Neobacillus sp. PS2-9: one gene and its partner. The protein of the gene in region 1 interacts with the protein of each later gene in a pairwise test. Links are inferred from orthologs where the notes say so. Each region holds a gene or a part of one and is shown on either strand. Other genes may lie near its edges.

What was found. Proteins that work in one complex are often made in the same cells at the same time.
Region 2: the proteins of RCG25_RS01055 (region 1) and rpe interact in binary tests that used the Escherichia coli proteins (3 or more experiments, as listed by UniProt). The link is inferred for Neobacillus sp. PS2-9 from one-to-one orthologs.

What each region holds. Positions count from the first base shown.
Region 1 is NZ_CP133269.1:215,482-223,578, forward strand. Bases 3,001-5,932 are described here. They hold RCG25_RS01055 (PfkB family carbohydrate kinase), read left to right. Parts: upstream 3,001-4,014; coding sequence 4,015-4,851; downstream 4,852-5,932. Other genes in these bases: RCG25_RS01050 (SIS domain-containing protein), read left to right, coding at 3,001-3,945; RCG25_RS01060 (SIS domain-containing protein), read right to left, coding at 4,945-5,931. Also shown: RCG25_RS01035 (ABC transporter substrate-binding protein), read left to right, coding at 1-925; RCG25_RS01040 (carbohydrate ABC transporter permease), read left to right, coding at 1,024-1,899; RCG25_RS01045 (carbohydrate ABC transporter permease), read left to right, coding at 1,911-2,822; more of RCG25_RS01050, read left to right, coding at 2,932-3,000; RCG25_RS01065 (sugar phosphate isomerase/epimerase family protein), read left to right, coding at 6,144-6,980; RCG25_RS01070 (GntR family transcriptional regulator), read left to right, coding at 7,118-7,837. UniProt on the Escherichia coli protein: Catalyzes the ATP-dependent phosphorylation of fructoselysine to fructoselysine 6-phosphate. Functions in a fructoselysine degradation pathway that allows E.coli to grow on fructoselysine or psicoselysine.
Region 2 is NZ_CP133269.1:3,600,223-3,605,649, forward strand. Bases 1,881-4,812 are described here. They hold rpe (ribulose-phosphate 3-epimerase), read right to left. Parts: upstream 3,703-4,812; coding sequence 3,058-3,702; downstream 1,881-3,057. Other genes in these bases: spoVM (stage V sporulation protein SpoVM), read right to left, coding at 1,977-2,060; RCG25_RS18090 (thiamine diphosphokinase), read right to left, coding at 2,165-2,812; rsgA (ribosome small subunit-dependent GTPase A), read right to left, coding at 3,704-4,585; pknB (Stk1 family PASTA domain-containing Ser/Thr kinase), read right to left, coding at 4,684-4,812. In the rest of the region: RCG25_RS18070 (DAK2 domain-containing protein), read right to left, coding at 1-894; RCG25_RS18075 (Asp23/Gls24 family envelope stress response protein), read right to left, coding at 933-1,295; rpmB (50S ribosomal protein L28), read left to right, coding at 1,587-1,775; more of pknB, read right to left, coding at 4,813-5,427. UniProt on the Escherichia coli protein: Catalyzes the reversible epimerization of D-ribulose 5-phosphate to D-xylulose 5-phosphate.

The DNA.
Region 1 (8,097 bases):
AAAATACTACCAAGAAGACAAAGCTTGGTCAGACAATTTAATAGCATCACAGGTGAAATTCTTCCAAAAAGATGACAAAACCTATGGTGTTCCACTATTTACCGACAGTAAATTATTCCTCTACAACAAAGATGTGTTTGATAAATTAGGCTTAAAAGCACCTGCTACATGGGATGAATTTATCACTGTTCTTAAAACGATTAAAAAGAGCGGAGCAACGCCTATCATTTTAGGAAATAAATCGCCTTGGGCGGCTGCTCACTATGTAACAGCTTTAAATCAGAGAATTGTACCGCAGGATGTGTTAGCAAAAGATTTAAGCTACAAGGGAGCGGAGTTCACGGATCCTAGCTATGTTGAGTCTTTAAAGAAGCTTGATGAATTACGACCTTTCTTTAATGAAAATCCAAATGCGACTGCGCATGATGAAGCAAGAAACTTATTCCTTGGCGGAAAAGCAGCAATTATGTTCCTAGAAACACAGGAAATTACTTATATGAAAGATGCAACATTTAAATGGGATTCCTTTAAAGTACCAACCATCGAAGGCGGTAAAGGCGATCAAGGAGGCTTAATCGGGGCCCCTGAAGGATTTATGGTTCACAGTAAATCTGCCCACCCGAAAGAAGCAGTTGAGTTCTTGAAGTTTCTAACTTCTAAAGCTAACGGAGAAAAATTGGCAAAGGATACTGGTATGCCAAGTACAGTTGAAGGAGCGGTTAATGCGAATACCGCAACAGAACAAGAAGTGAAAGCGATGGATTTAATCAAAGAACAGCCAGATATGCTTATCTGGACAGATAGCGCATTAGATACTCGTATTTTTAAGCCTTATGGCGATGGAGTTCAAGCTATGATTGGCGGCACTATGAAGCCTGAACAAATCATGAAAGCCGTGCAAGATGCAGCAAAACAAGTAAAGTAATAAAGTAAAATGAATTCTATTAATACGTCGGTTTGTAGGAATACTAGAGTCCTATTAAACCGACATTTTAATAGATGTTGGTAATGGGAGGGGTATAGATGCGAAGAACTAGAATAGTCCCGCTTATTTATATGGCACCTGCCTTATTGATGCTGGCCCTATTTGTATATTATCCTTTGGTTCGAAATATCATGAATGGATTTTATGAATGGAATCCATTTACATTAGATAGAAGCTTTGTTTCACTAGATAATTATACCCGCTTGATTAAAGATCCCGTCTTCTTTACGGTTCTTAAGAACAATCTCCTATACGCCATTATCTCCGTTATCCTCCAGGTTGGGCTTGGATTAGTGATTGCAGCGATATTAGAAGATAAGATATTCAGGAGATTTTCCACCTTCTTCCGAACAACCTTTTTTATCCCGGTTCTCATTTCGATGACTGTCATTGGGATCCTCTTTAGCTTTATTTATAATCCTGATGTGGGCTTACTAAATAGCTTTCTAAGATTGATAGGTTTAGATGCATGGACTGAAGGGTGGCTTGGGAACCCAAAAACGTCTATTTTTGCAGTCATCGCCGTTTCCCAATGGCAAAGTATAGGTTATACCGTTATGTTGTATGTGTTGGCTGTTCAAAAAGTTCCTGGGGAATTATATGAAGCAGCTACCATCGATGGTGCAGGGAAAATCCGGACATTCTTTAGCATTACGGTTCCTCAGGTAAAAGAAATGACGTTTGTTTTATTAATCTATACGGTAACAGGCTCATTCTTGGTGTTCAGTGAAGTGTATGTATTAACTGCTGGTGGTCCTAGCAACTCATCACAGGTGTTTAGTACATATCTATATCAGAAGGCGTTTATCGATAATGAACCTGGATTTGCCTCAGCGATTGCCAATGTGATTCTGGGTATTACACTAATTTTCTATTTTATCCAAAATAAGTTCTTAAAAACAGGGGAGGAGTAAAGATGAAGCCGATGGAATCACATGGAGATTCTCAAATGGTTAGTCAAGAAGGAAAGGTCTTAAAGTTTCCAAATACAAACTTGAAGAATTCCAAAAGAAAACCAGGCTTATCGATAACAGTCGGGCTAATCTTTCTTTTCCTGACCCTCTACTTTGTTACGATTGCTTATCCGTTATTTTGGATGGTTATTAATTCCTTCAAAAATACAGCCGAGATTTTTAATGACAGCTGGGGGCTTCCAAAAGAATGGCTCTTTTCAAACTATACGACCGCATGGGAACAAGGGGTTTCAAGCTACTTCGTCAACAGCTTGATTATCACGGGAGGTACATGTATTTTGACGGTTTTAATCAGTGCAGCCTGTGCCTTCGGTTTGACTCGTTATCAACTCAAAGGCGGAAAATTCCTGCTGCTTTTCGTTTCAGCCGGCCTGATGTTTTCACCGCAAAGCAGTTTAATCCCTCTTTATGAATTAGTTCAAAAGATCGGAATTTTTGATACGTATTGGGCCCTGATTTTAACGTTTACTGCTTATCGGATTCCATTAACCGTTCTATTAATACGGTCCTTTTTCTTATCGATTCCAAAAGAGTTGGAAGAATCAGCATATCTGGACGGGGCGACAAGTTTGGATGTTTTTGCAAGAATATTTATACCAATGAGTAAACCGATCATATTTACGGGCGTCATTTTAACCGCTTATTATGCGTGGAATGAGTTTTTATTTTCGATTCTCTTTATTCAAACGGAAGAGGTAAAGCCAATTACTTCAGGTTTATTAGTCTTTAAAGATGCGCTTAATACAAACTGGGGAGTTTTAATGGCTGGTTTGGTTATTTCAGCACTGCCGCTTATTATGATCTTTATTTTCATGCAGAAATACTTTGTTCGCGGTTTGGCGGATGGAAGCGTAAAGGGATAAATGGGGGGAGTGTTTCCCCTTTACGTTCATTGACGGTAAAAGTAAATAAACGTATACTATATATAACGTATTATAACGTATTACACTAAAATGATAGGGAGTGGAAGTAATGCTAAATTTTAGCAGAGAAAAATATCTACAAGTAACTGGAGGAGCAGTGGGTCTAAGAGAGGAAATTGAGAAAGTTGTGGATAAGGTTTACGAAAAAGGGTATAAAAATATTTTCTTAATTGGATCAGGCGGGGCAGTGGCAACCTTTTATCCATTTGAATATATGATTAACTCGACATCGACGATTCCAGCTTATGCTGAGATTGCAGCGGAATTTGCGCTACAAAATCATAAACAATTTACGAAGGATTCACTTGTGATTCTATCTTCTCTATCCGGTACAACAGAGGAGACGGTAGCAGCTGCGAAATATTGTAAAGATAGAGGAGCAACTACAATCGGTTTAACAGGTGAATACAATAAGCCGCTTGCTGATACAGTAGATTTTCCATTAGTGAATTTTGCGGAAAATGATTTTGCCAGCGATTCCAATCAGTTAGTTCTTTATTTACTCATTTTTAAATTGATGAATAAAAATGGAGATTTTCCTAACTATGAAGCATTTGCTTCCCAGTTAGAAGCTCTTCCTGAAAAGTTAATCGAGGTAAAGGAACAGTTCGAAGCTAGAGCAGAAGCGTTTGCGCGTGCATATAAAGATGAGCCTTATCATTTGGTGGTTGGTTCCGGCAGTACTTGGGGCCGCGCTTACTCCTATGCGATGTGTGTATTAGAGGAAATGCAGTGGATCAAGACAAAATCCATCCATGCAGCGGAATTCTTCCATGGTACATTGGAAATAGTCGAAAAAGATACAAGTGTTATTTTATTTAAGGGTGAAGATGAAACGCGCCCGCTGATGGAACGTGTTGAGCGCTTTGCAGAGAAGTATACAAAGAAATTGACCGTTCTTGATACTGGGGATTACGAGTTAGAGGGAATTAGCAAAGAGTTTAGAAAATATTTATCACCAATTGTTACATCTACGCAGCTGCAAAGACTCAGCGTGCATTTAGAGGACAAACGAAATCACTCGTTAGAGATTAGAAGATATTATCGTACAGTGGCTTATTAATATAGCTGTGAGAAAGATACAATTGTATATTGTATCTTTCTCTTATTCAACGAATGGGAGGATTTGAATATGAGATTAATTGCGGTTGGAGATAATGTAGTAGATTATTATGATGATCGTGGCGAGATGTTTCCGGGCGGAAATGCCGTGAATGTAGCTGTATTTTGGAAACGGTATGGCGTGGAGAACGTATCATATATCGGGATTGTCGGGAATGATGAGGAAGGAGAGCATATCGTTAACTCGTTAAAACTTGAGAACATAGATGTATCGCACGTGCGCAAAATGTTTGGTCCGTCCGGTGAGGCAGTTGTCACGTTGGATGAGCACGGGGATCGCAAGTTTGTAGGGTCGAACAAGGGCGGCATTCAAAAGCAAGTGAAATTAAATTTTACTGAGTCCGAGCTGGGACTTATCAGCAATTTTTCTCTGTTGCATACAAGCGTATTCAGCCATATTGAAACAGAACTGTCAGAATTGAAAAAGCATATTGATATTTCATTCGATTTTTCAACCAGGTATGATGATGACTATTTAGAACGGGTCTGCCCGCATATAAAATATGCAATTTTCTCTGGAGGCGATTTCACCAAAGAAGAATGTGAAGCGTTTATAAGGAAGGTTCATGTTGCAGGGACGCCAAATGTTATTCTAACGAGGGGTTCTGAAGGATCGTTGTTCTCCGATTCCCATCAGGTCTATGAACAAGGAATTGTCCAGACCGACGTTGTCGATACACTTGGTGCAGGCGATACGTTTGTGGCTGTGTTCTTAAAGGAGTATGTACAGCATGGTGATGCCAAGGTAGCAATGCAAAAGGGGGCCGCCGCCGCATCTGAGACATGCGGACGCTTCGGTGCATTCGGCCATGGCAAGAAGAGGGAGAGCAAGATTACGATTAGCTAAACTACTTCCATGAAGAGGCCGGTCCGTAGGGGCTGGTCTTTTTACGGTATATAAGTAAAGCCCTTGAGTCTAAACTCAAGAGCTTTCAAAGGTTTAATATTCGACCTTCCACATATATCGTCTTTTTGATAACGGATGATTACGGGCATCTGCCAGTTGTTCTGCATATTTACGGAGGATATGATTTAGTACTAGCGGTGCAAGATAGCCTTGTAAATCTTCGTGAATGCCAGTTAAATCAAGATCCTTAGCATCCAAAACGACCAATTTTTCACCATATTTTTTCGAAAAATCTAAAGCTCTTTCATCTAATGGACGAGTCTCATCCAATCCAAGCAGGATAATAAAGGGTACATCTTTATCGATAATCTCGAATGGACCGTGGAAATATTCACCGGCGTGTATGGCATTTGAGTGGATCCATTGCATTTCCATTAGAATACAAATGGCGTAGGAATAAGCAATTCCATAGTTTGCGCCACTAGCCATTGTATATATGACTTTTTCATCTTTGTATTGTTGGCCGAATTGTTGAGCTTGACTTTCGTATTGCTTAGCTGATTTTTCAAATACAGCTTGTAGATTGGTTAAACTGTTGGCCACCTTGTCAAACTTATCGTTTCCTTCTAATACGTTTAATGCACCAAAAGTTAGTTGATAAAGTAAACCTAAATTTGTATTAAATGCAATGGATTCAGCGCCCCATTCGTATTTCACAACAAATTCACTTTCTTGGGCAAGCGGGGAAGTTGGCTGGTTAGTAAAACCAACTGTCAATGCTCCTTTTTGACGAGCAAATTCTGCTGCTTTTACGGTTTCAGGAGTAGTACCTGACATTGAGCATAAGACAACAAGTGAATTTTCGCCAAGTTTTCTAGGGTTGCGATGAATGAATTCATTTGAACTGTAAACATCTGAAGTAATGTTTTTTGCCTCACGATCCATAATGTACTTGTTTGGATACATAATAGCAGAAGAACCGCCACATGCAACAAAATAAACATGGTTAATCGTACGGCCTTTCAGAGCATCTAATACAGTTTGAACCTGTGGGTCTACAACTACTTGTGAATTTACCATTCATTTTTCCTCCTTAGAACATTTAGTTTAAAATATAATAATACATTATATAACATTATACTAACCCTCCATTTATTAATTGTCAATGTTTTTTGAACATTAAATTAATTATTAGTAAGATTCAATTTGTGTTACATTGACTTAAAACATAATATAATGTTATATTAATTTTGAATATTTTGCTAATTAAACAAGAGGAAGGGTGCGGTTGGGTGTCCAAGATTACGAGAGATCAAATCACAGGAATGAATTTTCATTACAAGCACTATCCATTGGAATACTTTTTAGACGCAATGGTTCGTTATGATTTTAAAAATATTGAATTATGGGGTGCTTCTCCTCATTTTTATGTAGAAGAAATGAGTCTCCACGATATTCGAAGGGTAAAAAAAGAAATAGATAGAAGAGATTTATCGGTGGTGTGCTTTACACCGGAGCAGTGTGTGTACCCAATTAATCTTGCAGCAAAAGAGAAAAGAATCCGTGAAAATAGTATTCAATACTTTATCAAATCAGCTGAAGCAGCGAAAGAATTAGAGGCGCCTATGATGTTGGTTACTCCAGGGTGGGGCTATGAAAATGAAGACAGACTTGAAGCATGGAAAAGAACAATAGATTCTTTGGAGAGACTAACCAGTGTAGTAGCTAAATTAGATGTAATCCTTGCGTTTGAACCATTAACAAGAGTAGAGTCAAATTTGGTTAACGATGCTAAGTCGTTAAAAGCAATATTAGATGAAGTGGGCAGCCCTTATCTAAAAGGGATGATTGATACCATTCCTATGGCGCTAGCAAACGAAGATTTTCTTGATTATCATAACCTATTAAATGATGACTTGGTTCATATTCATTTTATTGACGGGAAACCGGAAGGCCATCTTGTCTGGGGAGATGGTGTGCTTCCTTTACAGAAATACATGGATCAACTGAGTGAAATTGGCTATAAAGGCTTCCTGACATTGGAATATACATCCTATCAATATGTGCAAGCTCCGGATGCTGCCATTGAAAGATCGTTGGAGGTCTTATCACGTGTGATTGATAGGTAAAAAACAAAATTGATAGCTTAAATGAAATTATATATACTTATTAATATCGATGATAAAGAAGCATGGCTGCTTAAAGTGATTTAGGGAATATGGTCCATCATTCGATCAAAATACTGTAATAGGGGCAGGTGAAACAGATGTTAAAACAGGATGATCAAATTCCTTTATATATCCAGTTAAAGGAGTCTATTCGCAGTTCAATCATAAATGGTGAACTGAAATTTGGAGATAAAATTCCAACTGAATTAGAGTTAAGTGAAGAACATAAAATTAGTAGGATTACGGTAAGAAAAGCCATTGTCGACTTGGTTGAAGAAGGCTATCTTGTAAAAAAGCAGGGCAAGGGGACTTTTGTTAACAAAAGGAAAATTGAAAGGAAAATTGTCCATTTTTTAAGCTTTAGTGATGCTTGTAAAGCAAACGGATTGGAAGCAAGCAGTAAAGTCATTAAAACGGAAATTATCCAACCAACATCAAAGGATAAAAAAATGCTTCAGCTTGATGATGGTGACGCGCTGTTATTTATCCAAAGAGTACGATATGCCGGTGATTCCCCAATAATGATTGAAAACAACTATTTTTCCTATAAAGAATATCACTCTTTATTGAATGAAAATTTAGAGGGTTCTGTCTATAGGATATTGGAAGAAAAGCTGGGCGTAAAACCATCCGGTTCAAGCGAACTTTCGTTAGAGATTGTCAGGGCAGGCGATGAAGAAATGCAGCTTCTTAATATCGCAAGTGGAGAACCCCTCTTTTACATGGATACAACGGTCATCGATGAAAACGACCGGCCTGTGCATAGAGGAAAACAGTATATTTTAGGTGACAGTTATAAATTTATCTTGAAGCAATAGTTTCATTTTATTTTAGGCTGATATATTGAAAGCGCTTTGATGTCTAACTGTTATTAGTTCATTGTTGATTTGACACAATGTTTGTTGGTGCGGAAATCAACAGGCAAGTTGAATAAAACCTAATATAGAAAGCCGAGGTTTCTTATAAGAATCTCGGCTTTTTATATTGGCAAGAACAATGTTGATTTTTATAACCTGTTGATTGGAGTGGAAGGCGCGAAGACTCCTGTGGGAGTAGCGGTCTCGGGAGACCCCGCAGG
Region 2 (5,427 bases), 3.4 Mb from region 1 along the record:
TAATACTTCACCAGGCTGCTCAGAATGAATATGCACTTTTACTACATCTTCATCAGCAATCACCAACAAAGAATCACCTAACTTACTTAGATCGTTACGGAAATCGCCTTCATCAAATGGATGCTTAGTCACCTTATCAGCTTCAAACCTTACCATGAATTCTGTACAATATCCAAATTCAATATCCGCTGTATTCATATGACTCTGGACACTTTTATGATGCTCAGCATTAACCATTTCGTTCATTGAAGGAGTAATAGGAGATTCAGGAAGCTCTTCACCCTTTAAAACTGCAAGGAAGCCTTCGTAAACGAAAACAAGTCCTTGTCCGCCACTATCTACCACACCTACTTCTTTTAATACGGGTAGTAAATCAGGCGTACGCTTTAATGAAGCCTTTGCTTCTTTCACCACTTCTTCCATGATCATAATAATATCATTGGATTTTTGGGCAACTTGCACACCCTTCTTAGCCGAATCCTTCGCAACTGTTAGGATCGTTCCTTCTACAGGCTTCATTACCGCTTTATAAGCTGTTTCTACGCCTGCGTCTAATGCTTGCGCAAAATCTTTCGCGGAAATCTCAGCTTTCGATTCAACCGCTTTAGAAAAGCCGCGGAATAATTGGGAAAGAATAACTCCTGAATTTCCACGTGCTCCCATTAGCAACCCTTTTGAAAGGGAAACTCCAACTTTACCAATATGTTCCTGAACATTATTTCTTACTTCCTTCGCCCCGGAGGTCATTGATAAGTTCATATTTGTTCCAGTATCACCGTCGGGCACAGGAAAAACGTTCAAAGCATCAACCATTTTAGCATTTGCTGCCAAATGATTTGCACCTTGAATTACCATTTCGGCAAAACGTTTTCCATCTAATGCTGTTATTGACACAAAATTTTCCTCCTCTACTTGCGGTTCGCAGTACGAACTTACGGATTCGTTACTCGAACTCCCTGAACGTAAATATTTACCGAGTCAACGGCAAGTCCAACTGTCTTATCGAGGGTATATTTAACCTTTGATTGCACGTTGTGGGCAATTTCGGAAATCTTCGTTCCATAGCTAACAATAATGTACATATCAATATGTAATGCCTCATTTTCCTGGCGCACAATTACGCCTCGAGTAAAGTTTTCTTTTCGTAGTATTTCCGTAATCCCATCTTTAATTTGATTTTTAGAGGCCATACCGACGATACCATAGCATTCGATAGCTGCTCCTCCGGCAATGGTAGCGATTACTTCGTTTGAAATATCAATTTGTCCGTACTTAGTTTTTAATTCGATGGACATGAATCGTTCCCCCTTTGGAAAATTGCTCCTTGACTACAGTCATTTTACTATAGTCAACCCAATATTGAAAGTCATACTTGCCTGTATAATATAAGAGCATTTAATTAATACCTATGTCAAGGTTTTTTTCTTGAAAGGTTTATATACAACTATTGCATTCAATTGGGTTGTGTGATAAATTATTAAGGTATCTCAAGACTAGAAAATTTGGTTAGTCAATTTTCTATATCCAGATGAGCATCTAAAAGATAGCTGTATAAAGCCTTTTGGTAGTTAAGGAGGGAAATCATTATGCCACGTAAATGTGTAGTCACTGGAAAGAAAACAACAACTGGTAACGCACGTTCACACGCTATGAACGCAAACAAGCGTACATGGGGTGCTAACCTACAAAAAGTACGTATTCTTGTTGATGGAAAGCCTAAGCGTGTTTGGGTTTCTGCAAGAGCGTTAAGATCAGGTAAAGTAGAACGCGTATAATAAAGGACCTGAGCATCCTATCTTTGGATGCTCTTTCTTTTTGCCCAAAAAGGATTTACTAAGTATTTGAACAAAAAAGTACAAATGTACTCCATTCTTTTATTATTCCCAATTAAGAAAATAAAAAGCACCCAGACGAGGCGGGTGCCAAAAAAAGGGTATTAATTAAAAACGATACCATTCTTGTACTTTTATATATTTCTATTCATTCTTTTTAAATGCCCCAATCATCGCTCGGACTAGTCCGCCTAAAAATTTTGGCAGTTTAATTGTATAAAATTTCATACTGTCCCTCCTCACAAATCTCCCTGCTTATTTAATCTCACTTTTTTCGTACGCCCTAACAGTTTATTCTAACGAACGAAATCAGTACCTAATAGTTTTGCCTATTAATCGTGACTTCTTATCACTATTAATATGCCTTCGGAAAATGAAAAAGTACCATAATCACTAATAAGTTCATTACTAATACATAGTGTCGACCCAAGTGAAATATGCCGGTTTTTCAATGGGAATTTAAAGCCTTCCAGTGTGAGATTACTAACTTCAAGGGTTAACGGTACAAATGAAATGTATTTTTGTCCTTTCCTTTTTTCAATGGTATAGCTTCCTGGATCACTTAAAAAAACCGTGTTAAAGCGGTCGATCACGGTCACATGAGCGGGGTTTTTTGCTCTTAAAGGGTTTAACAAAAGATGGACATTGGCCAATAAATGGTCTAATCTTCCCCCGGTTGCCCCAAATAATCGGACAATAGCTGGTTTTTGCTCTAATGCCCAGTTAAGGGCAAGTTCCATGTCAGTTTCGTCTTTCTCTGGTTTAAATTTCTTAAGTTCAGAAACCTGTCCTTCAATGAAGTTCCATTCTTCCTGTGATACAGAATCAAAGTCTCCAAATGCTATGGTTGGTTTGATGTTTTTTCTTAATAAATGATATACTCCGCGGTCTACTCCAATCCAAATGCTGTTTTCTTCTATATATTCTGTTAAGTCCGGGAGCAGGTCTTCTGGACCTCCCGCTAGTATGTTAATAATCATTACAAGTCCCCTTTTTTATGGCTTTGTTAAACTTGTCTGTTGATTTCCGTTCCAGGCGCGAGCGGTTCGTGGGCGTTTCGGCGAGCCTCCTCGGCGCTTACGCCTGCGGGGTCTCCCCTGAACCGTACTCCCACAGGAGTCTTCGCGCCTTCCACTCCAATCAACAGGATATAAAATTTTCAATGTTCCTTAACACAGCCTTTTTCAATAAGGAAAGAGGCTGACTGCGTGTCAACCTCTTCTTTCTAGCCTCTTATTAATGAAATTGCTTTTGCATAGTCAGGTTGATTATATACAGCTGATCCTGCAACAAGGACAGTTGCCCCTGCTTCAATGCAATCCTTTGCTGTTTCAGGGTTGACACCGCCATCAATTTCGATTTCGATATCTACCCCTTTTTGCTCAGCTAACGCTTTTACTTTTTTGATTTTGGGAAGAACCTCAGGGATGAATGTTTGTCCCCCAAACCCTGGATTGACTGACATTAATAACACCATATCAATGTCACCAATAATATGTTGGATGGTCTCAACTGGGGTCGCTGGATTTAAGACCACCCCTGCCTTAATTCCACATGCTTTAATACTCTGAATGGTCCGGTGGAGATGACGACATGCTTCCACATGAACAGTTATATAATCAGCTCCCGCTTTAGCAAACGCTTCTATATACTGATCAGGATTTTCAATCATTAAATGAACATCAAGCGGCAATTTTGTGACTGGACGAATAGCTTCCACTATAAGTGGACCAATTGTGATATTGGGTACAAAATGACCATCCATGACATCAATATGAATGTAGTCAGCTCCTCCTTTCTCAACAGCTAAAACCTCTTCTCCTAATTTAGAAAAATCTGCTGAAAGAATTGAGGGTGCTATTTTCACCATGTTAGTACCTCGGCTTTCTATCTTTTATTTCTTGGAGGAAGTCCACATAATGTTGATACCGGTAACCCGGTATTTCACCTGATTCAACTCCCGATTTTACTCCACATTTAGGCTCAGTCACATGCAAACATCCTCTAAACTTACAATTCTCACTGGCTCTTTGTATCTCCGGAAAACAAAAAGTTAACTCTTCTGCTTCAATGTTTGTAAATTCTAATGAGCTAAATCCTGGTGTATCTGCAATGAGACCTTGGCCAATTTGAATGAGTTCAACATGTCTTGTTGTATGCTTCCCTCGGCCTAGATGGGATGATATATCATTTGTTTTTAGTTCTAAATCAGGTCTCAGTACATTTAATAAGGAAGACTTTCCTACTCCCGATTGACCTGCAAAAACAGAAATTTTATTCTCCACATGTGGATTTAACAATTCAATCCCCATTTCTGTTTCTGATGATGTAAGAATGACCTCATAACCAGCTTTCCGATAGTGTTCTGCGAATTCAGATATCACTTGTTTTTGCGCTTCATTTGTTAAATCCATTTTTGTAATACAGATTAGTGGTTCGATGTGATTATACTCAACTAAAACTAGAAACCTATCCAATAGTACTGTACTAAAGTCAGGTTCAACAGCCGAAAACACAAGAATAGCCTGATCAACATTGGCAATGGGTGGTCGCACCAATTCATTTTTGCGCTCTTTCACTTCTAAAATGTATCCTTCTAAATCATTTTCCGCTTGAAAAACGACCTCATCTCCCACAAGTGGGGTAATCTTGTTTTTCCGAAAGACGCCTCTTCCCCTACACTGGATCAGTCTTTCATTCTGAAGAACATAATAAAAACCACTTAATGCTTTAACAATTTTTCCTTCAGGCATAGCTACACTCCTTGCCTCTCATTCTAAACAAATCGTTAGGCTTCCCTTTAAAATCTGTACGAGCGCATTCATTTTTATACAGGCAGATTTAGCTACATTTATTCCACATCTGAGTAGTTTTTATTTTCATCAATAATAACTTTTGAATCACGAATGACCTTGTAGCCGGCTTTCTTCCCGTACGGAATCATCAATTTAATTTGTTTCTTTGTATTTTCCGTAATATAGAAGGTCTCTGCAGGTTCTGTCATACTATGATTCATATCCTCAATCAAGATCGTAACAAGCTGCTTCTGACCGGGCTCTCCTGGAACTGCTGGCTCAAACGGAATATCTAGTTCAATGATAACCTCTTTTGGTGGTTTATCTTCTTTCCCTTTTGATATCACGACCGTCACCTTGTCTCCCTTTTTCAACTCGGTTCCTGGTTCAGGTGATTGGGACATAACCATACCTGCAGGGATATTATCATCATATTTTTCTTGTGAAGCATCAAGGGTTAATCCTACTAGAGCCGCATAATCTTGCGCACCTTTTAAATTGTATTGTGTTAAATCCTTTAATACAATTTTTTCTGGCCCCTTACTTACTTCAAACTCTAATTCAGTTTCCTCAGGAACAACCTTTTCGCCACCTGAAGGATTCTGACTTATGATGGTTCCAGGCTCACTATCATCGTGTTTCTCGATTTTTTTAATATCTTTGAAATTATAATTATCCAACAAACGAATGACATCTTCATATTGCCGGCCCACATAATCGGATAGTTCAAATTTTTCTTTGCCTGTACTGATATAAAGGTTTATTTTTGAATTTTCCTTTACTGTCGTGCCGCTTTCAGG